4 regions of the Weizmannia sp. FSL W8-0401 genome follow, and region 1 is predicted to be linked to each of the others. Evidence: riboswitches for the same ligand, from Rfam matches in the RefSeq annotation. Region 1 holds a riboswitch; each other region holds the start of a gene.
What was found. Region 1 has a riboswitch for S-adenosylmethionine ahead of NSU00_RS12395 (5-methyltetrahydropteroyltriglutamate--homocysteine S-methyltransferase). Riboswitches for the same ligand answer to the same signal wherever they lie in the genome.
Positions count from the first base shown of each region.

Region 2: linked by a shared signal. The riboswitch ahead of NSU00_RS13030 (sulfite exporter TauE/SafE family protein) and the one ahead of NSU00_RS12395 (5-methyltetrahydropteroyltriglutamate--homocysteine S-methyltransferase) in region 1 are both predicted to bind S-adenosylmethionine.
Region 3: linked by a shared signal. The riboswitch ahead of NSU00_RS13475 (YezD family protein) and the one ahead of NSU00_RS12395 (5-methyltetrahydropteroyltriglutamate--homocysteine S-methyltransferase) in region 1 are both predicted to bind S-adenosylmethionine.
Region 4: linked by a shared signal. The riboswitch ahead of NSU00_RS15440 (methionine ABC transporter ATP-binding protein) and the one ahead of NSU00_RS12395 (5-methyltetrahydropteroyltriglutamate--homocysteine S-methyltransferase) in region 1 are both predicted to bind S-adenosylmethionine.

Region 1 is NZ_JBBPAG010000001.1:2,510,779-2,516,040, reverse strand. It holds gene NSU00_RS12400 (L-lactate MFS transporter) at 1-638, shown strand, start outside; gene NSU00_RS12395 (5-methyltetrahydropteroyltriglutamate--homocysteine S-methyltransferase) at 742-1,845, opposite strand; SAM riboswitch class I at 1,984-2,086, opposite strand; gene NSU00_RS12390 (Bax inhibitor-1/YccA family protein) at 2,238-2,873, shown strand; gene NSU00_RS12385 (hypothetical protein) at 3,000-3,233, opposite strand; gene NSU00_RS12380 (hypothetical protein) at 3,556-4,815, shown strand; gene NSU00_RS12375 (STAS domain-containing protein) at 5,248-5,262, shown strand, end outside.
Region 2 is NZ_JBBPAG010000001.1:2,650,912-2,656,173, reverse strand. It holds gene NSU00_RS13045 (ribbon-helix-helix protein, CopG family) at 78-218, opposite strand; gene NSU00_RS13040 (RNA-guided endonuclease InsQ/TnpB family protein) at 306-1,424, shown strand; gene NSU00_RS13035 (purine/pyrimidine permease) at 1,514-1,903, opposite strand; gene NSU00_RS13030 (sulfite exporter TauE/SafE family protein) at 2,388-3,344, opposite strand; SAM riboswitch class I at 3,433-3,540, opposite strand; gene NSU00_RS13025 (amino acid permease) at 3,852-5,186, opposite strand.
Region 3 is NZ_JBBPAG010000001.1:2,756,994-2,762,255, forward strand. It holds gene NSU00_RS13460 (AEC family transporter) at 1-250, shown strand, start outside; gene NSU00_RS13465 (hypothetical protein) at 325-537, shown strand; gene NSU00_RS13470 (bifunctional GNAT family N-acetyltransferase/carbon-nitrogen hydrolase family protein) at 663-2,204, opposite strand; SAM riboswitch class I at 2,349-2,455, shown strand; gene NSU00_RS13475 (YezD family protein) at 2,572-2,751, shown strand; gene ssuE (NADPH-dependent FMN reductase) at 2,840-3,379, opposite strand; gene NSU00_RS13485 (ATP-binding cassette domain-containing protein) at 3,401-4,153, opposite strand; partial or broken gene ssuC (aliphatic sulfonate ABC transporter permease SsuC) at 4,168-4,926, opposite strand; gene ssuD (FMNH2-dependent alkanesulfonate monooxygenase) at 4,940-5,262, opposite strand, start outside.
Region 4 is NZ_JBBPAG010000001.1:3,168,665-3,173,926, reverse strand. It holds gene NSU00_RS15455 (ParM/StbA family protein) at 1-737, shown strand, start outside; gene NSU00_RS15450 (hypothetical protein) at 749-1,321, shown strand; gene NSU00_RS15445 (ABC transporter ATP-binding protein) at 1,384-2,163, shown strand; SAM riboswitch class I at 2,245-2,353, shown strand; gene NSU00_RS15440 (methionine ABC transporter ATP-binding protein) at 2,426-3,466, shown strand; gene NSU00_RS15435 (methionine ABC transporter permease) at 3,456-4,118, shown strand; gene NSU00_RS15430 (MetQ/NlpA family ABC transporter substrate-binding protein) at 4,178-5,020, shown strand.

The DNA of each region.
Region 1 (5,262 bases):
CGGCCGGAAAAGATTTTACCATCAAAGAAATGCTCAAAACGAAACAAGCTTACCTCTTATTCATCGTGTTCTTCACGGCGTGTATGAGCGGTTTATATCTGATCGGCCTTGTTAAAGACATCGGCACGAGGCTTGTCGGGCTGGATGTTGCGACGGCCAGCAATGCAGTGGCGCTGATTGCCGTCTTTAACACCATCGGGCGGCTCGTTCTCGGCGGTTTATCAGACCATGTGGGAAGAATGAAAGTGGTATCAGGGACGCTGCTCGCGACGGCCGTTGCGGTTTCCATTTTGAGCTATGCCCACTTAAATTTCGCCCTGTTCTTTATCTGTGTTGCTGCGATTGCTTTCGGTTTCGGCGGAAATGTCACCGTATTTCCGGCTATTATTTCAGACTTCTTCGGCCTGAAAAATCAAAGCGCCAATTATTCAGTGATTTACCAAGGCTTCGGCATCGGCGCATTATCCGGATCGGTCATCGCTTCCCTTCTCGGGGGCTTTATGCCGACATTCCATGCGATCACGATTCTCTGCCTGGTCTCTTTTGCGATTACGCTTTTCATTAAATCGCCGGCTGAAGAAGCAGCCCACGCACACGGGGTTCGGGGGAATGTCAACCGTGCCCAGCATTCGCATTAAAGCAAGGGCTGTGTGCTTCGATCATGAACAAGCAGACAGGAAAGGGATTCGTGCCTCCATCATGATAAAAAACCCGCTGGCTGCCCCAGCGGGTTTTCCCGGTTTATCCCCAAATTTCCTTTGCGGTATCCACAATATATTTTACTTTGTCCCACTGCTGCTCTTCTGTTAAAAGATTGCCGTGGTGGGTGGAGGAGAAGCCGCACTGGGTGCTGATGCAAAGCTGTTCGAGCGGTACATACCTGGATGCTTCCCGAATCCGGTTTTTGATCAGCACTTTATCTTCAAGCTCTCCCTTTTTCGATGTAAAAATGCCAAGCACGACTTTCGGCCCGCCTTCCGGAATGTATTTCAACGGTTCAAACCCGCCGGAACGCTCATCGTCGTATTCAAGGAAAAACCCGTCTACTTTTTCATTTGCAAAGATTTTCGGGGCAATTTTATCATACGGACCTTCAAAAGCCCATTTCGACTGGTAGTTGCCGCGGCACAGATGGGTTGTGATGGTCAGATCATCCGGCTTGTCTTCCAGTACGCTGTTTGCTACATGTAAAGCGAGATCAATCAATCTTTCCCTTTCGAGCTCACTGTCTGCAAACGGCAGTTTCGGTGCACACAGGCCGGCAAGATAAACATCATCCAGCTGCAAGTAGCGGCAGCCGGCATCATAAAAAGCTTTGATCGCATCCCGGTAAGTTTGGATAATATCATTTGCGTATTCTTCAAGATCCGGGTAAATGTCTTCATTGCGGATTCCCGCATTGAAAAACTGATTCGGGCTTGGAATAGTCATTTTCGCAACCGCCCTGTCCCCGGCGATTTCTTTCAGCGCAATAAAATCTTTTATGTGCGGATGGTCCGGGTTAAAGGAGACTTTTCCGGTTACCCGGACGTCATAAGCTTCCGTTTCGATGCCGACAAACCGGTATCCATGGTTCGGCACGTATCCTTTTACCCCGTTTAAATGTTCCATGAAATCTGTATGCCAGAACCTCCGCCGGAATTCTCCGTCCGTTACCGCTTCGAGGCCGGCTTCAATTTGTTTGTCGACCAGGCGGCGGATTTCTTCATCTTCTATTGCACGCAAGTCTTCGGCCGGGATGGTTCCCGCTGCAAATTTTTCCCGCGCTTTCTTCAACCGGGCCGGGCGCAAAAAGCTTCCGACAATGTCTGCCCTGTACGGCGCTTTTGTTAATGTTTTTGTCATCATGATTCCCTCTTTCTGCATATTTTTTAAAACAGCTGCTGTGCGCAGAAAGAAATTGCTTTTAGCTGCATGGGCCCATTAAAAAAACCTCTTCGGCAATAAGAAGAGGTATGGATTGCAAAACAGAACCGTCCGCTCTTCTTATCTTCAAGCAATTGCTTTCTGGAATTGGCACAGTTCTTTAAAAAAGACCGCTGCCGAGGCTTCAAGGGGCCAGTCCCTCCACCTCTCTGGATAAGAATTTTAAATATTATTTAGTTTAAATACACTTTAAATGTTCCACCTATTTTTGTCAAGGGCATTCGCAAAATTTTTTAAAATGGGACGGAAAGATTGAAATCAGGGGCGATGTGAAAATATAATAGTAATAAGAAAAACAAAGGAGGGATTTTATGGAGGCCATACAATCAAGGTCTGTATTCCAGAAAGTGCTTGGCGTCTTTGCCGTTTCACTGCTGTTTGCAACGGCGGGTTTATATACGGGGAGATTCATTCCGCCTGCGCTTATGATGCCGCTGATGGTTGCAGAAATTGCAATGGTCATCGCCGCTTTCTGGTTAAGAAGGAAAAAGAGCGTCGGGTATATGTTCGTTTATGCTTTCACCTTTATTTCCGGTATTACGACATATCCGATTGTAGCTTATTATGCATCCCAGGCCGGTGCTGAGGTCGTCCTGCTCGCTTTTGGTTCCACGTTCGGCATTTTTGCCGTGATGGGTGTTATTGGGGCCGTTACCAAGAGGGATCTTGGCTTTTTAAGCACCGCATTGCTTGTCGCATTGTTGGCGCTGATCTTCATCGGAATATTCAGCATTTTCAGCCCGTTAACCTCAACCGGGATGCTCGCGTACTCCTTCATTGGCGCGATTGTTTTTTCCCTGTATGTTGTTTTTGACTTTAACCAAATGAAGCACCATGGCATTTCCGAGGAAATGGTCCCGCTTTTGGCTTTAAGCCTGTACCTTGATTTTATCAACCTGTTTATTTACATTTTGCAAATTCTCGGCATTTTGGGAAGAGACGATTGAGAAAAAAGAAAACGCCCGCCATTCACCGGCAGGCGTTTTCTTTTTCACATGTTGGATGTCAAACAAAACAATACGGTCTTTTTGCTCCCATTCGGGGATGCGCGCTTCCCATGCTGCCCGGACCATTTATGCCAAATGCTGCTGCGCATCCGGCCCCATCAGCGATAAAAACAGCGCTTTCCGGTGGAGATGCTCTTTTCCATCGAGCGTCTGGATCGCATTTTCGCCAAACAACGTTTTTTGAATACGTTTTGGCACAGCCCCGTTTCGTTTGAATTTTTCCGGGTCATAAAACATTTTGACTGCTTCCTCGCCGCTGATGCACACCGCTTTTTGCCCGAGCAGACGGGTTTCAAACAAAATTGCATGATAATCGTCCGTCCGGTTTTTAATGTAGAGATACCCTTATTTCATCAAATCAATGGTATCATCAATCGTTTTTTCATTAGGAATTTGCCCAGCCATTGCTCTGCTCCTTTTTTCATGTGCCCGTTTTCCCCGGCTGCTTCCGGAAAAAACAGGGCACATCCTTTTTTTATCTTCTTACACTTTTTCATCTTCATTCAAACATTGCACGCAACATAATCGAAGTTTACCCGCAAGCCGGCGAAATTATGCCATGTTTCGGTTCACATCCAAACAGGGTATAAGGAAATAGAAATACAAAAGGAGAGGGAAGAAAATGGCAAAGGAAATCAATGTGGGCATCGGATTTGCAACAGGAAGAAAAAGTTTTAAAAATGTTTTAAAAACGTATATGTATAACTTGAAGGAATCCGAACTGACGGAGAGCGACAGGATCAAGCTGCATTTGTTTGTTGCCTATGATTTGCACTACGAAAATGCAGAGCCTGAAGACTTTGTACATATTGAAACGGAATGCATGGAAGATATTGACCGGGCTTATTTCATCGGGGAGAAGGAGACGCGTAAAGCAACCGAAGAACTCGTATCCCAAATGGGCATGAGCAGAAAAGAAGCAGTCCTTTTGTTCGGCGAAGGATACGCGTCCAAACGCAATATCATCGTTTATGAGGCGTTGAAAAGAGGCATCGATTATCTCATTTTTCTTGATGATGACGAGTATCCGGTTGCCGTGACAAAAAGCAGGCAAACGGCTGTCTGGGGGGGCCAGCAAGTGCTCCGGAAGCATTTGGAACATATCCGGAATGCCGATATTACGAACGGATACCATTGCGGCTACATTTCCCCGATTCCGTTCATTTCTTTCAATGACGTCCTGCAAGAAAAAGATTTCCGCACGCTCATTGAGGCCTTGAGCAACGATATTGTCAATTGGGATACGATCAAAACCGTGATGAAAAACGGCGGGGTGACATATGCCGATACAGGTGTGCTTGTAAAGGATGAAGCGGAAGAAGTGCCGGAGATCAACCGGGCAAAATTTATTTCAGGATCGAATTTGACGCTGAATTTAACAGATCCGGACCGTGTGCTGCCGTTTTACAATCCGCCGAATGCACGGGGCGAGGATACTTTCTTAGGCACATGCCTGGCAGACCGGACTGTGCTGCGCGTTCCGGCCTATACTTTCCATGACGGATTCGGCGCTTACCAGCATTTGCTGCTCGGGGTGCTGCCGACCAATTTAAGCTATATTAAAGCGGATACGAAACAGGTCGTGGAGCGTTTTTACAAAGCATGTGTCGGCTGGATCCGGTACAAGCCGCTTTATGTATATATCACCGACAGGGAAAACTATGAAGAAAAAATGGTGGAAGTGCGTGCCCGGCTGAAAGAGACGCTTCCGAAAGTTTGCCGCTACTTCGGACGGGATGACTTTATGAATGTACTGGAGGAATTCGAGCAGTACCACCGCAACGTCAGACAGCATTACCGCGATTTTCAGGATACAAAAGCAGCCTGGAGGAAAATGACCGCGCAATTGGTTTCAAGAGAAAAAAGGGAAACAGCCATTTAAGCTGCTTTGGATGGAGCGGCTTTTTGTCGGTTGGAAAGGAAAAACCTGGCCGGATGGGGAAAGCCATAGGGGAGACCCCTTTCGCGCATAGCCGCCCATCCCGCAACGCTGGTGCAAATTGTCCACGGCTGCTTTTTGCACGGCCGGAGACCCGGGTGAAAATAATGGCCCCTTATGCATGATATTGCCGCTCTGTTGCCTGCTGCAAAAAGTCATCCTCATGCAAATTGGCGCCTGGTCCTGGGGAGGAATTTAAGTTCATTTATATAGCATCATGTTAATTTATTTGGTGTATGGGGTATAAGAATGGTGTTCTTTTAGAGGCGGGGCCATCTTTCCCTGTCCTGGCTGATCTTCGGACAGGCCGCAAAAACGCGGGCGGCCGCCGCTTCAACAGCCATCCTTTTATCATAATAGATGAGGTGTGGAATAATGAGATCGATTGTA
Region 2 (5,262 bases), 140 kb from region 1:
CATCCTCAAGGAATGTGAAGGTGCGAATCGCACCAATGAGTAGGTGGGAGATGAATTTCGGTTGGCTTTAGCCAAAGTTATTTTTCCAATCCTTTTCTCAACAATTCTAAGATTGCGGCTGTTCTAGTTGGAATCCCATTTTCTTTTTGATATTGCTCCAATTTTTCTAATATCGTCTTAGGCATACGAATTTCTACACGTTCTTTCTCTTCTCTCATGATTATCACCTCATATTGATTGTACGGATTTTTTACGATATAATCAATATATACGAAATTTTTCCGCACAAAGTGAGGTGAATTGATATGGCCAAGCAAAACAAAGCTTTCAAGTTTCGTTTGTTACCAAACAAAGAACAATCCGCATTATTAGCTAAGACATTTGGTTGTGTTCGCTTTGTCTACAATAAGATGTTAGCTGAACGCAAAGAAACGTATGAAAAGTTCAAGGATGATAAAGAATTGCTTAAAAAGCAAAAGTTTCCGACTCCTGCAAAATATAAAAGTGAATTTCCATTCCTAAAAGAAGTGGATTCTTTAGCTTTGGCAAATGCACAAATGAACTTACAGACTGCTTATAAGAATTTCTTTGAAGGAAATGCGGATTTTCCAAAGTTCAAAAATCGTAAAGCAAAACAATCCTATACAACTAATATGGTCAACGGAAATATTAAGCTAGAAAATGGTCATATCAAACTGCCAAAAATCAAAAAGCCAATAAAAATGAAACAGCATAGAGAGATACCTGCTGATTATAAAATCAAATCTTGCACTATTTCTAAAACAAAGACAGGCAAATACTACATTTCAATTTTGACAGAATATGAGAAAGATATTCGTCCAGTTAACATACAGAAAGTTGTTGGTTTGGATTTTGCTATGGATGGTCTATATGTCGAGAGTGAACAGGGTAAGAAAGCCAATTACCCACGTTACTATCGGCAAGCCTTAGATAAATTAGCAAAAGCACAACGAATTCTTTCTCGAAGAAAGAAAGGTTCTGCACGTTGGAACAAGCAACGACTAGTAGTGGCTAAGTTACATGAGAAAGTGGCGAACCAACGCATGAATTTTCTTCATCATAAGTCAAAAGAATTAGCTTCTAACTTTGATGCTGTCGTGATTGAGGACTTGAACATGAAAGGGATGTCTCAAGCCCTTCACTTTGGGAAAAGCGTTCATGATAACGGCTGGGGTATGTTCACTACTTTCTTAGCGTATAAGCTAAAAGAACAAGGGAAACAACTTGTGAAAATTGATAAGTGGTTTCCCTCCACTAAGAAGTGTTCATGTTGCGGCAAGGAAAAAGAAATGCCATTATCTGAACGTGTATATAAATGTTCTTGCGGCTTTGTATTAGATCGCGATCACAATTCAGCAATCAATATCAAAAATGAGGGATTACGCTTATTCGCGTTATCATAAGTAACAAAACTCTTGGAACAAGAGGGTTAGCTCGGTCAGTTTTCGTTGGCTAGTAAAAGCAACGATAAGTCGAGAAGCCCCCACTTCAATCAAACCGTAAGGTTGATAAGTGGAGGGTAGTTCACTTGGTCCACAAGGCCGGTAAAAGCGAGCAGGAAGAAAAAGATGCCGGTTACAATCAGTGTGCCTGCCAAATATTGCAGAGATTCAGTGCTTGAACTGTACATGCTGCCGACAAGCCCCGCATAAATGGCAAACACGCTCCACCACAGCCCGGCGGGCCCTTCATTGATTGGCATTCTGTGGCCGAAAATGCCTTGCAAAAGGCCGCCGATCCCGAGTACAAAAAGCGTCCGCTGCACAAACAGGGCAGTCTCACCTGCACTGAAATGGAAAGCAGCCGCAATGGCAATCGGGGCCGCGATCGACCCTGCGATCATAAATGCCATCCATTGCAGCGACGAAATCAATGTTTTCATAGACACACCGTTCTTTCCGTTCAAAAAATGGAAAATACCAGTAAATATAATTATAGCAAAACAGATTTTACATTTTAAACATAAAACATTTCGCGGACGGGGGAGGGAAAGCGGGCATGGCGGACGGCGGCATAAACAGGGGCTGCAAACCGGACGGGCGCGGGTAAGCCATGTTTTGGCCCGCAAAAAAATCACAAAATGCGCCTCTGTGCATTTGCCGCTAAAAGAAGTTTGCGCTGCCTTCACTTAGGTGTGCGATCTCGAAAACATTTGTGATGAATTATTTTTGCCGGTGCTTGGTTAAGGGATGGCTGAATTAGGTGAAAAAACGGGGCCGCTTTCCTTCACATAGAGGGCGTCTGCATAAAGGAAGCAAGCAAAAATGGCGTTGTTCGTTCACATAGAAACGCCTCAGCCCGTTTATTGCCAAAAACGGCTTTAAAAAAACAATTCGGGCAATGGATCCCTTGCCCGAACATGTTCCTTATTCTGCGACGCTTACGCTGGCGCTGGCAACTGCCCGCTTGTGTTTTCTGATTGTATAGAAAATGAGGATTGCCCATATTGCCGCAATGGCTGTATAGGTAACGCCGTACCAGCCGCTTCCGGCGCCGGCCATTTTTAATAAAGTTTGCACGTTGCTGAACACAATCATGCCGCTGACAATGACAGCCAGCAAATGAGCCGGCAAAATTTTAACCAGATAGGCTGCAATCGGTGCGGCGATCAGGCCGCCAAGCATGAGGGCGATCGTCCAGATCCAGTTAATCTGCATAGCGCCGAGGGATAAAAGGAAACCGATGCTTGACGCCAGGGATACGGCAAATTCACTTGTATCCACCGAGCCGATCACTTTCCGCGGTTCGATGTCATTTCTGGACAGCAAAGCCGGTGTAGCGATAGGGCCCCAGCCGCCGCCCCCCGTTGCATCAAAAAATCCTGCGACAAAGCCGAGCGGGATAAAAAATACGTTAGACCCGGTCTTTTTTTTGACTTTCAACGCCCCGCGCGCGTTGATCAGAAACCGGATAAGAATATAGAGGCCAAGGGCGATCAGAAAAATAGAAATGTACGGTTTTAATGTGCTTGCAGGAAGATGGCTGAGAACGGTTGCCCCGAGAAAGGCGCCGACAGCCCCGGGTACAACCAGTTTCCAAATGATCCCTTTATCGACATTCCCAAATTTCATATGTGAGACCCCGGAAGCCGCCGTTGTAAAAACCTCCGCCAAATGCACAGAAGCTGATGCGACAGCCGGCGCAATTCCGAAAGCCAAGAGGAGTGAGGTTGAAGTCACCCCGTAACCCATTCCGAGAGATCCATCCACCAATTGTGCGGCAAGGCCGACAAGTGCTAAGACAATTAATTTTTGCATGTTCATGTTCCCCGCTTTCTTCATCCATAAATTTGATTCATCCAGATGTAGAGGAATTATACGCATCAGGGCCTATCCTGGTTTAAACGGCCGGCCTTGCAGAAATTAAAAATCTTTCCGCCATTTTACGGAAAGACAGCGAGTAAAGGATAAGCGCTTATCTTTCAAAATGGTACCCATTTTGCTGGAATTGGCACCTTGCTGCTCGCTGCAGGTTGCCGGACTTCATTGGGCCAGATCCCTCCGTCGCTCTTGATAAGTGATTTGTTGTTTAAAATTTTATCAGAAAATAAATGGAAGTCAATATAATTATTGCAAGTTTTTTTATCGGATTTATACGAATGGGGGGATAAAGAAAAAAACTCCCCATCAGATTACGCTCTGTCGGGAGTTTTTTCTTTCAACGGCTTGGTTTTAAAAAGCTTGTTTTAGGATGCGCGGGGGGATTATGGTTGCTTCCATTCAATAGTCCGAACGGGTTAGCGGGCCCGCCCATTCTGGCAGTTTGATACGCGCTATCCACCCGTGCCTGTCCCCTGCACGCCCAAGGGAACCGGTTTTATCAACACAAGCCTATTCCTTTGCTTTGATTTTCAGTGACAGGACGACCAGCACGATTAAAATAGCGAGGCAGACGCTTGTACCAATCGGGTTGCCGCCGCCCAGCAAAAAGGACAGGAAAATACCTGCCAGTGCAAGCAGCGCAACCCAGACCATGAAAGGGTACCCTTTTACACGGAAGGAAGGCAATTTTTCATACGACTTCCGGAGCCGCAGTTCGGCTGCACAGATGGCGATCCAGACAAGGACGACGGTAAATCCCGGGATGGTCATCAAATAGCTGATGACCTCATCCGGCGTAAGATAGGCCAGAATCACGCCGGCTAAAATAAACAGCGAGGTCAGCAAAATACTGATGAGCGGGACGCCTTTCCGGGAAATTTTTAAAAAGGCGCGCGGCGCTTCTCCGGATTGCGCCATGTTGAACAGTGTGCGCGAAGTGGCATAAATGCCGGAGTTGGCAGCAGAAAGAACGGCCGTCAAGAGCACAAAATTCATCACATGGGCGGCAGCGGGGATCCCCGTGCGGCTGAATACCTGCACAAACGGGCTTTCCACGGAAGAAACCTGGTTCCACGGGACAATGCCGCAAATGATCAGGATTGGCAAAATATAAAAAAGCATGACGCGGACAACGGTCTGTTTAATGACACGCGGCAGCACTTTCTCGCTGTCTTTCGTTTCCGAAACGGTAACGCCAATCAGTTCCGCGCCGCCGTATGAAAACATCACGATCAGAAAAGCGCTGAACGTGCCGTGAAGCCCGTTCGGGAAAAACCCGCCGTGCGCTGTATAGTTGGACAGCGTGGAAGATGTCCCGGGGAATAAACCGAATAAAATCAGCGCGCCAAGCAGGATAAAAACGATCAATGTGATGATTTTAATGCCGGCAATCCAAAATTCAAATTCGCCGTAGTACTTCACTTCAGTTAAATTGATGCCGACTATGAAAGCGGCGCAGAGCAAACTGAGCAGCCACAATGGCGCGTGGGGAACCCAGAATTGCAGGAAGCTCCCGGCTGCAAGCAGTTCCACGACTGTAACAATGACCCAGTTAATCCAGTACAGCCAGCCAATAATGAAAGAAACCCGGCTGCCGAACGCTTTGTGGATCAGATTTTGGACGTTGAGGCCGGGGTGGACGAGCGCCATTTCCCCCAGCGCTGACATGACAATGAATAAAAGCGCGCCGCCAATCAGGTAAGAAACGGCAACACTCGGGCCGGCAAGGCTGACGGTATCGGAGCTGCCTTTAAAAATGCCGGTTCCGATCATCCCGGCCAATGCGATGAACTGGACATGCCTTGGTGACAAGCCTTTTTGCAAATGATGTTGGTTTTTTTCCATTTCTATCAATCTCACTTTTCTTTTTTAGATAAACGCTTTTCAGTGCTAAAGCATTTATTCTATTTTAGCAGAAAAA
Region 3 (5,262 bases), 250 kb from region 1:
CGATGCCGGCAATTCGGTTTTATGCACGGGCGGCACATATTCGATTGCTTCCGCCGTTGCCAACAACGAAAGAACAAATGCGGCATCTTACCTAAAAAATGTTTTCATCCATCCCGATGGATACCTATCTGATCATGCTTGCGCTGTCGCTTTTGCATATTACATTGCCGGCAGGCGTGACCGCATTTACCGGAATCATCGGACAGGCAAACGGCTTTCTGGCCATGCTGATGATCGGGATCGGTTTTGAACTCCGGCTTGAAAAAAGCCAGGTTGCGGGCATCTTAAAAGCCGTTATCATCCGTTACGGAATGGCCATCCTGTTTGCAGCATTTCTTTTATTTCCTGCTGCCGCTGCCGCTTGAAGTTCGGCTCGTGCTCGTGATTATCGCGTTTGCGCCGATTTACGCCGTCTGCACGGCATTTACCCAGAAATGCGGCGGCAATGTCGCCATGTCCAGCACGTTGAACTCGTTGTCCATTTTGATCAGCATTGTGTTGATGACCAGCCTGATGGTCGTGCTGAAGATCGCCTGAATCATGAAAAACCGCTTAGAGCTTCCATCCTCTAAGCGGTTTTTTGATACGGTATCCGGGTTTTCCAAGCAGCCGTTCAGGCACTTGGCGGCTGCCCGGCCGGTCTTGCGTCCAGTCCGTCATGCTCAGGACCTGGTGTTGATCTTAATCTGATACAAATCTCTTCTCCGGTCGGCCAGTTGCCGGACGGAGCCGCTGTTGCGGTTGCGGCGCAGCTTCTCAAGATCGACATCGCCGACAACGACGGTATCGACATTGGGATCGCATTCTCCGACAATGCCATCGCGGGCAAAGCCGAAATCGGAGGGAGAAAAGATCCCGGACTGGGCGTACTGGATATCCATGTTTTCCACGTGGGTCAGGTTGCCGACTGTTCCCGCAATACAGGTGTACACCTGGTTTTCAATGGCCCGCGCCTGTGCGCAGTAGCGGACGCGCAAATAGGCCTGGCGGTCGTCCGTGCAAAACGGGACAAAAATAATGTTCGCACCGTGGTCGACAGCGACACGGGCCAGCTCCGGAAACTCGATATCATAGCAAATCAGAATCGCAATTTTCCCGCAATCCGTATCAAATACATTGAGTTCGTTTCCTTCCGCGATCCCCCACCATTTCCGCTCATTTGGCGTAATATGGAGTTTGGTCTGCCTCTCAATCGTCCCGTCGCGCCGGAACAAAAAAGCGACATTGTAAATGCCCCCGTCTTCTTCCACAAAATGGGACCCGCCGATAATGTTGACATTGTAGCGTACGGCAAGCTCTGTAAACAGTTCAATATATTGGTCTGTGTACCCGGAAAGCCGGCGCACTGCCTGGTCAGGGCGTTTTTCTTCCAGGTAGGACATCAACTGCGTGGTGAAAATTTCCGGAAAAACGGCGAAATCAGAACCGAAATCCGCGGCCACATCGACATAATATTCTACCTGTCTGACAAAATCATCGAAGGAATCAATTTTTTTCATCATATATTGGATCGCTGTAATCCTGACCGGGAACGAAGCATGATAGACACGGCGGGACTTCGGCAAATAATCGACGTTATGCCATTCCATAAGCGTTGCAAATGAAGCGGATGCTGTATCATCCGGCAAATACTGCCTGTTGATCCGCATAATCTGGAACCCTTCAAGCAGCTGGAAGGACAGAACCGGGTCATAAATATTGTGCATCTCGACTTCTTCCACGTATTCGCGCGGGGTCATTTTGTCTTTATATTTGCTGTAATTCGGAATCCGGCCGCCAATGATGATGCTTTGAAGGTTCATTTTCCGGCAAAGCTCTTTCCGTGCCTCATACAAACGGTGCCCGAACTTCATGCGCCGGTATTCCGGGTCGATCATCACTTCAATGCCGTACAGGTTGAGCCCGTGCGGATTATGGTTGGTAATGTAGCCGTTCGCAGTGATCGTATCCCATGTATGCTGGTCTTCGTATTCATCGAAATTGACAATTAAGCTGGAGCAGGAACCGACGATTTTCCCTTCGTATTCCACGCAAAACTGCCCTTCCGGAAAAATCCGGATATGGCTTTCCAGCTGCTCGTGTTTCCACGGCTCCATCCCCGGAAAACATTTTTTCGACAATGCCATAATATCATCAATGTCTTCAAAGCGGATGTTCCGCACCTCGATTTTCTTCTCAAACTTGGATACATCTGTCTCTGGCACAATCTCACACCCTTAACACACTTTTTCTATTATCATACCCTATCCGAATCGGTTTTGCCCGAAAAGCAGCTGAAATGTCGAAAATATAAGTTGACAAATCGGAATAATATTATTTATCATAGTTTTAACAAATTATTTCTATACAGCTTATCAAGAGAGGGGGAGGGACTGGCCCGAGGAAACCTCAGCAACAGATTCTTTTTGGGAATACTGTGCTAATTCCAGCAAGCGCCAAGCTTGGAAGATAAGTTAAGGAGCCTCGCCCTCTTCTTAACTTTTCTTGAAGGGGGCCTTTCTTTTTTGGATCATCCGCATTGCCGGCCGGACCACCACGCACACACGAAATTTATTTTTGGGGGTATGAAAAATGGCTCATATTGATGAAACGAAAGTAGCCCGCATTATGGAATCATTGCAAAAACTGGAGTTTGGAACAGTGGTCATTTCGATCCATGAAGGAAACATCACACAGATCGAAACAACCGAGAAAGTCCGGTTTGCACTGGAAAAGAAAAAAGCGGCACTTCCCAAGCAAAAGATGGGATGACGGGCGCCGGCATTCCGGTTATCTCTTTTCCCGTTGTTCGTGCTACACGAATACCGGCATTTGGATATCGTCCAAATGCCGGATTTGTTTAAGAGTACAGCGGTATGGAAATTTGCGGAAATGCTGTTTTTAAAGCAGCATTCAGGCGGTCGGCTGCTTGCCTGTCCAGCTCATAAAAACCACCCCTCTTTTTCACTTGTTGGTCGAGAATAAACACCCCTTTTTCGATGCACGTTGTCCCGAGTGAGGCCAAAACCGGTTTCAAGGCGTAATCGAGCGCGAGCAAGTGGCCGAATGTGCCGCCCATGGCGAGCGGCAGCACCTGTTTGCCGGATAAGCCATTTTGCGGCAAAAGATCCAGAAACGTCTTGAGCAGTCCGGAATAAGACGCTTTATAGACCGGTGTCAAAATGATTATCGTATCGCCTTCTTCCACTTTTCCTAATGCCCCGGTGATGGGCGGGCTTTGCCGGGCATGCATTAAATCGCCGGCCGGAAGTTCCCGGATATTGATGAGCTCCGGTTCGTACCCGTGCCCCCTTAACCCGGCCCTGATATAATCACGGATCCCATTTAATCTCGTATACGCAGAAGGGCTCCCGTTCAGCAGTACTATTTTTTCCGCCATATGAATCCCTCCATTTCTTCCTTAATTTTTCATTGCATGCAAAACCGGGTGGCCGCTCCCTAAAATGCGGTTTAAAATATGATTGGCCGTTGCTGCAAAGAGGGCGTGGTCCCTTTTCCGCGGATAAGGGAGTTTTACCGGGCAGTCCATCGCAATTTCCCCTTCTTCGATTAACACTACCCGATCGGCGAGGGCGACTGCTTCTTCCACGTCATGCGTCACCAATATGGCTGTAAAATGTTTTTCGAGCCAAAGAGACTGGATCAGCGCATGCATTTCAATCCGGGTTAAAGCATCAAGCGCCCCAAGCGGTTCATCGAGGAGAAGGATGTCCGGCTCATGGATTAATGCCCTCGCCAGCGCCACCCTTTGTTTCTGCCCGCCGGATAAGGATGAAGGCCAATCATCCGCACGCCCTTCCAGTCCGACCTTTCTAAGCATTTCACGGGCCGCATGCTTCCAGTCTCCTGCAAGGCCCAGGCCGACATTTTGAAGCACGGTTTTCCACGGGAGCAGGCGGCCGTCCTGAAACATCATTTTCGCCGATCTATTTATGCCGGATAAAGGCGCCCCGTTTATAAGAATTTTTCCGCCGCTTGCCGCTTCAAGCCCTGAAAGCAGCCTGAGGAGCGTACTTTTGCCGCATCCGCTCCTTCCGACAATCGCAACAAATTCCCCTTTTCTTATTTTCAAATGAAGATGGCGCAGGACGCGATGGCTGCCGAATGATTTTTCCAGCCCCTCAATTTCCACAGCAAACACCTTATTCGTCATCGTTTCCTCCTCCTTTATTTTTGATATGACGGGTGCCACTTTAACAATCGTTGTTCCGCGATTTTTGCCAGCCAGTCGGAAAGTTTTCCAAGAAGGGCATATAAGACAATGCTCAAAACGACAACGTCAAGTTGCATGAACTCGCGGGCGTTCATGGCCATATAACCAATACCGGAGTTGGATGCAATCGTTTCGGCCACAATCAGGGTTACCTATGTGACCCCGAGCGCATAGCGCACACCGACCAAAATGGAAGGAAGCGCCCCCGGCAGGATCATATGCCAAAAAAGCGCCGGCCCTTTCAGCCCGTAAACCCCCCCCATTTCAATCAGCGCTCTGTCCACCGAACGGATGCCATGAAACGTATTTAAATAGATTGGAAAAAAGGTGCCGAGCGCGACGAGAAACAGCTTCGCCTCTTCCCCGATCCCGAACCATAAAATAACAATCGGAATCAGGGCGAGATGGGGAACGTTCCGGACCATCTGCACGGTACTGTCGAGCAGGCCCTCCGCTTTTTTGGACAGCCCGGTAAACAGCCCGAGCCCAAATCCGATTCCGCCGCCAACCAAAAATCCGACCAGTGCCCGTTTTGCGCTGGCGGCGATATAATCGAAAAGCTGCCCGGATTGTGTGAGGCTCCAAGCCGCTTTTACAACGGCAACAGGGCTTGGGAGCACATTGGATGGCAAAATGCCGGCCGAACTTGCAAGCTGCCAGGCAAACAGCAGGAAAACCGGCACCACCCATGGCATGACGCGTTTTTTCAACATCAGACCGGCCTCCTTACTTTAATACTTTCGGCAGTGCATCGTTCGCCACAATCTCGCCGAACGGGCTGATGATATTGGAAGCGGGGGCATCAGGCTGCTCAAGCGGCAGGTACGGGAACAACAGCTCAGCCGTCCGGTACGCTTCTTCAAGATGCGGATAACCGGATAAAATGAACGTTTCAATGCCAAGTTCTGCATATTCCTTCATTCTTTCTGCGACAATTTCCGGGCTGCCTACAAGCGCCGTTCCCGCCCCGCCGCGCACGAGCCCAACGCCGGCCCAAAGGTTCGGGCTGATTTCAAGATGGTCCCGGCTGCCGTTGTGCAGGGATGTCA
Region 4 (5,262 bases), 660 kb from region 1:
ATGCGGGCTACCGGTCGCAGTTGCTTGGATCCGTCCACCAGGTGGAATTTCTTGTCACGCCGAAATATCAGGGATTGAAAGTCAACCTGAAGTTTGACGAAATCAAAGTGTATCCGGAAGGCTTTGCCGCTTTTATCAATCTCGTCATGGATAACGATTTAAACATCATTAACCGCGATTTGATTGACAAACGCATTTTGATCCAGGATATCGGCGGCCTCTCAACGGATATCGCCGTGATCAAAAACAGGACAGTCGATGATGACCGGGCGCAGGGCTTTAATCTCGGCGTATCAGAAGCGCTTGAACAGATCCGTGAAGAAATCCGCGTCAAATACGGGGTCGAACTGGACAGCCGCCGCGATGTGGTCGATATTATCACGAAAAAGCATGACCGCAACCATATTATGGTGAAAGGCAGCCGGACAAGCGTGCACGATATTACAGACCGCATCCTGTTTGACCTTGCGAAGAAACAATACCGCCTGCTCCGGAACGTTTGGCAGAAAAACTCGCAAACAGAGATTTGCTATTTTGTCGGCGGCGGCTCTGTTGTCCTGAAAGATTACTTAAAAACGCTGAACAACAGCCTTGATGGCTACAATATCGACTTCTTTGAAGATGAAAAAGAGAGCATCTGGATGATGGCCAATGCTTACTACAAATTAATTTCGGATTATGTGAGGAAAAACAATAAACCGGAAGACAAAGGAAAGAAACCGGTCGAATCCAAATAAGGTGAAAAAATATGGAAAATCAAAGCGGGATGAAGCGGGGCCAGACGATTGCGTTCCGGATCCCCCAGGATACGCCCGATCATATTTTAAAAGAGCTGTCAAAGTTAAAAGAAAAAGAGAAACGGAACTTCTCCGCTAAAATAGCCGGGTATGTGATACAGGGCGTGAACCAGTCGCTTGTAAAAGACAAAGAAACGATTACAATTCCGCTGCCGCGCAAACTGACAAAAGTGCAGCATGATTGGCTGAAGCATGAACATTCGGAAGCAATGCTCGGCAGCATTGTTTACGAGCTGATTCAGGATCCGCTCCGGGCGACTTCGCTTTTTGCGGCCCTCTCGAAACAACCTGTTTCTATGGATGATACGCTTTTTTTACAGGAAGACGAATTGCCGCAAACCAGTGGAGAAGCAGACCTGGAACCGGTTCAATCCGGTGGTGAGCCGCCCGGTTCGGATGATCTTGATGCGTTCGACTGGAGAACTGCCGCCGCCGAACCGGCACCCCCTGAAGCGGAAGCGCCGGAAAAAGAAGAAGATGCGGAAGACCTGCTCGGGGATTTTCTCGCAAGCATGAATAAATGAAGGGCGCAGGGTGAACCCCTGTGCGCCTGAAAACTTGTACGAAATGTAAGGGGATGGAACAGATGGAAAATATAATCGAAGTTGCTGGTGTGAGCCTGGTGCGCGACGGCAAAAAACTGCTCTCGGACATTCACTGGACGGTCAAAAAAGGGGAGCACTGGGCTGTCCTCGGCTTAAACGGTTCCGGCAAAACCACTTTGCTCAATATGATCAACGGGTATATCTGGCCGACAAAGGGCAGCATCAAGGTGCTCGGCAAAGCGTTCGGAAAAACAAGCCTGCCGGAACTGCGGAAATCAATCGGCTGGGTCAGCTCCTCCATCCAGGAAAGGATACCGCGCACCCAGCTTGCACGCGATGTGGTCATCAGCGGCAAATATGCATCGATCGGGCTGTATGAAGTGGTGGATGCAGAAGACGAAGAAAAAGCCTTGCGCTTGATGGAACAATTGCATTGTGCCGCCCTTTATGGCCGTGCTTATGGACATTGTTCGCAAGGAGAGCGGCAGAAGCTTTTAATCGCGCGCGCGTTAATGGCGGAACCGCGCATCTTAATTTTGGACGAGCCTTGCAACGGGCTGGATTTATTTGCCCGGGAAATTTTGCTGGAAAGTGTGGAAGAGCTGGCAAAAGATGAGAACGGCCCGGCGCTTGTATATGTGACGCACCATCCGGAAGAAATTTCCCCCGCTTTCCAAAAGACATTGCTGATCAGGAACGGGGAAGTTTTCCGGCAGGGCCGCACGTCCGAGATGATTGAAAAACAAGTGCTTTCCCGCTTTTTTGAGCATGAAATTCAGGTGGAGTGGCGCGGAAACCGGGCTTTGTTTCAAGTTGTCTGATGATTGGAAAACAAAAAAATATAAAATAATGAATTGACAAATCCCGAGCCGTCCACTAATATTTAAATATAACAAATGAATAACTTATCCAGAGAGACTGAGGGACAGGCCCGATGACGTCCAGCAACCTTCAAATCTTTTTTTGAAAGGTGCTAATTCCTGCAGAATGGTTCATTCTGAGAGATAAGTCACTTGACCGGCAAACCTCTTTCGAATGAAAGCGGGTTTTTTTTTGCTAAAAGGAACAGAAGGAGATTTCAACATGCTGGTATTAGAAGATATTCATAAAGTATACGGCAAAGGGAAGGACAAAAAGGTTGAAGCGTTAAAAGGCATCAATCTGCGTGTTGAAAAAGGGGAAATTTTCGGGGTGGTCGGCTACAGCGGCGCCGGGAAAAGCACGCTGATCCGATGCGTAAATCTGCTCGAGCGGCCGACTTCTGGGAAAGTGCTCGTTAACGGGATCGACCTTGTGCGCCTGCCGCCTGCAAAGCTGCGCCAAGAGCGGAAAAAAATCGGCATGATTTTCCAGCAGTTCAATCTGCTTCAGTCAAAGACGATTTTTCAAAACGTAGCCATGCCGCTTGTGCTGGAACACCGCCCGAAGGAAGAAATAAAGGCAAAAGTGGCAGAATTATTGTCTTTTGTCGGGTTAGAAGAGAGAATGCACCACTACCCTGACCAGTTGTCAGGCGGCCAGAAACAAAGGGTTGGCATTGCAAGAGCCCTTGCGACAGACCCGGACATCCTGCTTTGTGACGAGGCAACATCGGCCCTTGACCCGAATACGACCGAAGCCGTGCTTGCCCTTTTGCGGAAAGTCCGGGACGAGCTGGGCATCACGATTCTTATGATCACCCATGAAATGAACGTCATTCGTGACATTTGTGATAAAGTGGCAGTGCTGGACGGCGGAAAAATTGTGGAGCAGGGCCCGGTAATCGACCTGTTCACAGAACCGAAAACGCAAATTGCGAGAAGCTTTGTGAAAACCGTGCTGAATGATTCGATTCCGCCGTCGGTGCAAAAACTGATCGATGAAAGCAGCAAAGACAATCCGCACGGCATTTACCGGATCCTGTTTAAAGGAGCTTCCACCAATATGCCGCTGTTATCCAATACGGCAAAACATTTTTCAATCGACCTGAATGTGCTTCATGGCATGATCACCGAACTTCAGGGCATTCCTTTCGGCAACCTGCTTGTCGAATTGAAAGGCGACCCGGAAGAAATGAAGCGGGCCATTCAGTACATCAACGATCACGAAGCCATCATTCGGGAGGTGGAGAAAAATGGCATTTGATTGGTCATGGTTTTGGCCGCAATTTTTCACGGCAATGGGCCAGACGCTGTATATGGTGGCTGTATCATTAATCATTTCCATCATCATCGGCGTTCCGGTCGGCGTGATCCTCGTTATTACCCGGGAAAACGGCATTTGGGAAAACAAATGGATTTTTAATATTTTAAATGTGATTATCAATATTTTCCGGTCGATCCCGTTTATTATTCTCGTTGTCGCGATCATTCCGTTTACGCGCTGGGTTGTCGGGACAGCGATCGGAACAACGGCAGCGATTGTGCCGCTCGTTTTGTACACTGCTTTTTACATCGGGCGGCTCATTGAAAGTTCACTGCTTGAAGTCGACAAAGGGACAATCGAACTTGCGCAGTCAATGGGGGCGACGAACTGGCAGATTATTTGGCGGTTTTTGCTTCCGGAGGCAAAGGCGTCCATGGTGCTCAATTTAACGATTGCCACCATCGGGCTGATCGGGGCTTCCGCGATGGCGGGCGCGGTCGGTGCCGGCGGGATCGGGGATTTGGCGATCACGTACGGCTACAACCAGTTTCAGACAGGCGTCATGATCGTTACCGTTATCACGCTGGTTATTTTCACCCAGCTTGTCCAGACATTGGGCAACTTTCTTTCCAAGAAAATCCGGAGAAAATAATATTGGAAAAATGGGTTACACCTTTTTATAAAAAATGAAATGCAGGGGGACTTAGAGCGATGAAAAAATTTGCGATTCTATTATTGGGGCTGATCCTGGTTTTGGCAGGATGCGGGGCCAAAAACAATTCGGGCAGCACAAGCACAAAGACAATCAAAGTCGGGACAACCACTTCTGAAGTGCCGACATGGAATTTAATCCAGAAACTTGCGAAAAAGAAAAATATCAATATCAAGATTGTCCGCTTTGACGACTATGTTCAGCCGAACCTCGCATTAAGCGACGGGGAAATTGATATTAACGCATTCCAGACGGTTGTTTATTTCGATGACTTTATAAAACAACGCAATCTGAAGCTATCGGCGATCGGCACAACGAATATCTGGCCGATGGGGATCTACTCGAAAAGGTATAAAAAGATCAGCGAAGTAAAAGACGGCGACCAGGTTGTGATTCCGAAAGACCCGACGAACCTCGGAAGGGCTTTGCTTTTGCTGCAAAAAGCCGGCTTGATTACGACGAAAAAAGGTTTCACAGGCAAAGGCGGGCTTGAAAATGTCGCTTCAAACCCGAAACATTTGAAAATTACTGCCGTGGATGCCGCCCAAACACCGCGCGGCCTAGATGATTCGGCACTCGCTGTGATCAATTGCGATATGGCCATTAATGCTGGCTTAAACCCGACGAATGACTCCATCTTCCGTGAAGATGCGGGCAACAAAGCGTATATCAATATTATCGCAGCCCGGACAAAAGACAAGAATGACAAAACGCTGAAAGAAATTGTAAACATTTATCATTCAAAAGAAGTCTCCGACTTTATCAAAAAGCATTATAAAGGCGCAGCCGTCCCGGTCAATAAACCGGTATCGTATTTAAAAGACTATAAGCAAACACAATGACGGCAAAAAGTTTCACAGCAGCCCCCTGAAAAACAGCGGGCTTTCAGACAGGCGGTTTATCCGCCCCATGGCAGAAAGAACGGCAGGATACGGTTAGACCGGTATCCCGCCGTTTTTTAATTGATTTTGGGTTTTGGACCGTTGCTTTTTTTACTTTCCTAAAACCGGGGAAGTCATCTATAATGGAAGAAAGGGTTTTCAATACGGACGGGTGGAAAAACAAAGGGGGGATTGCTAACTGC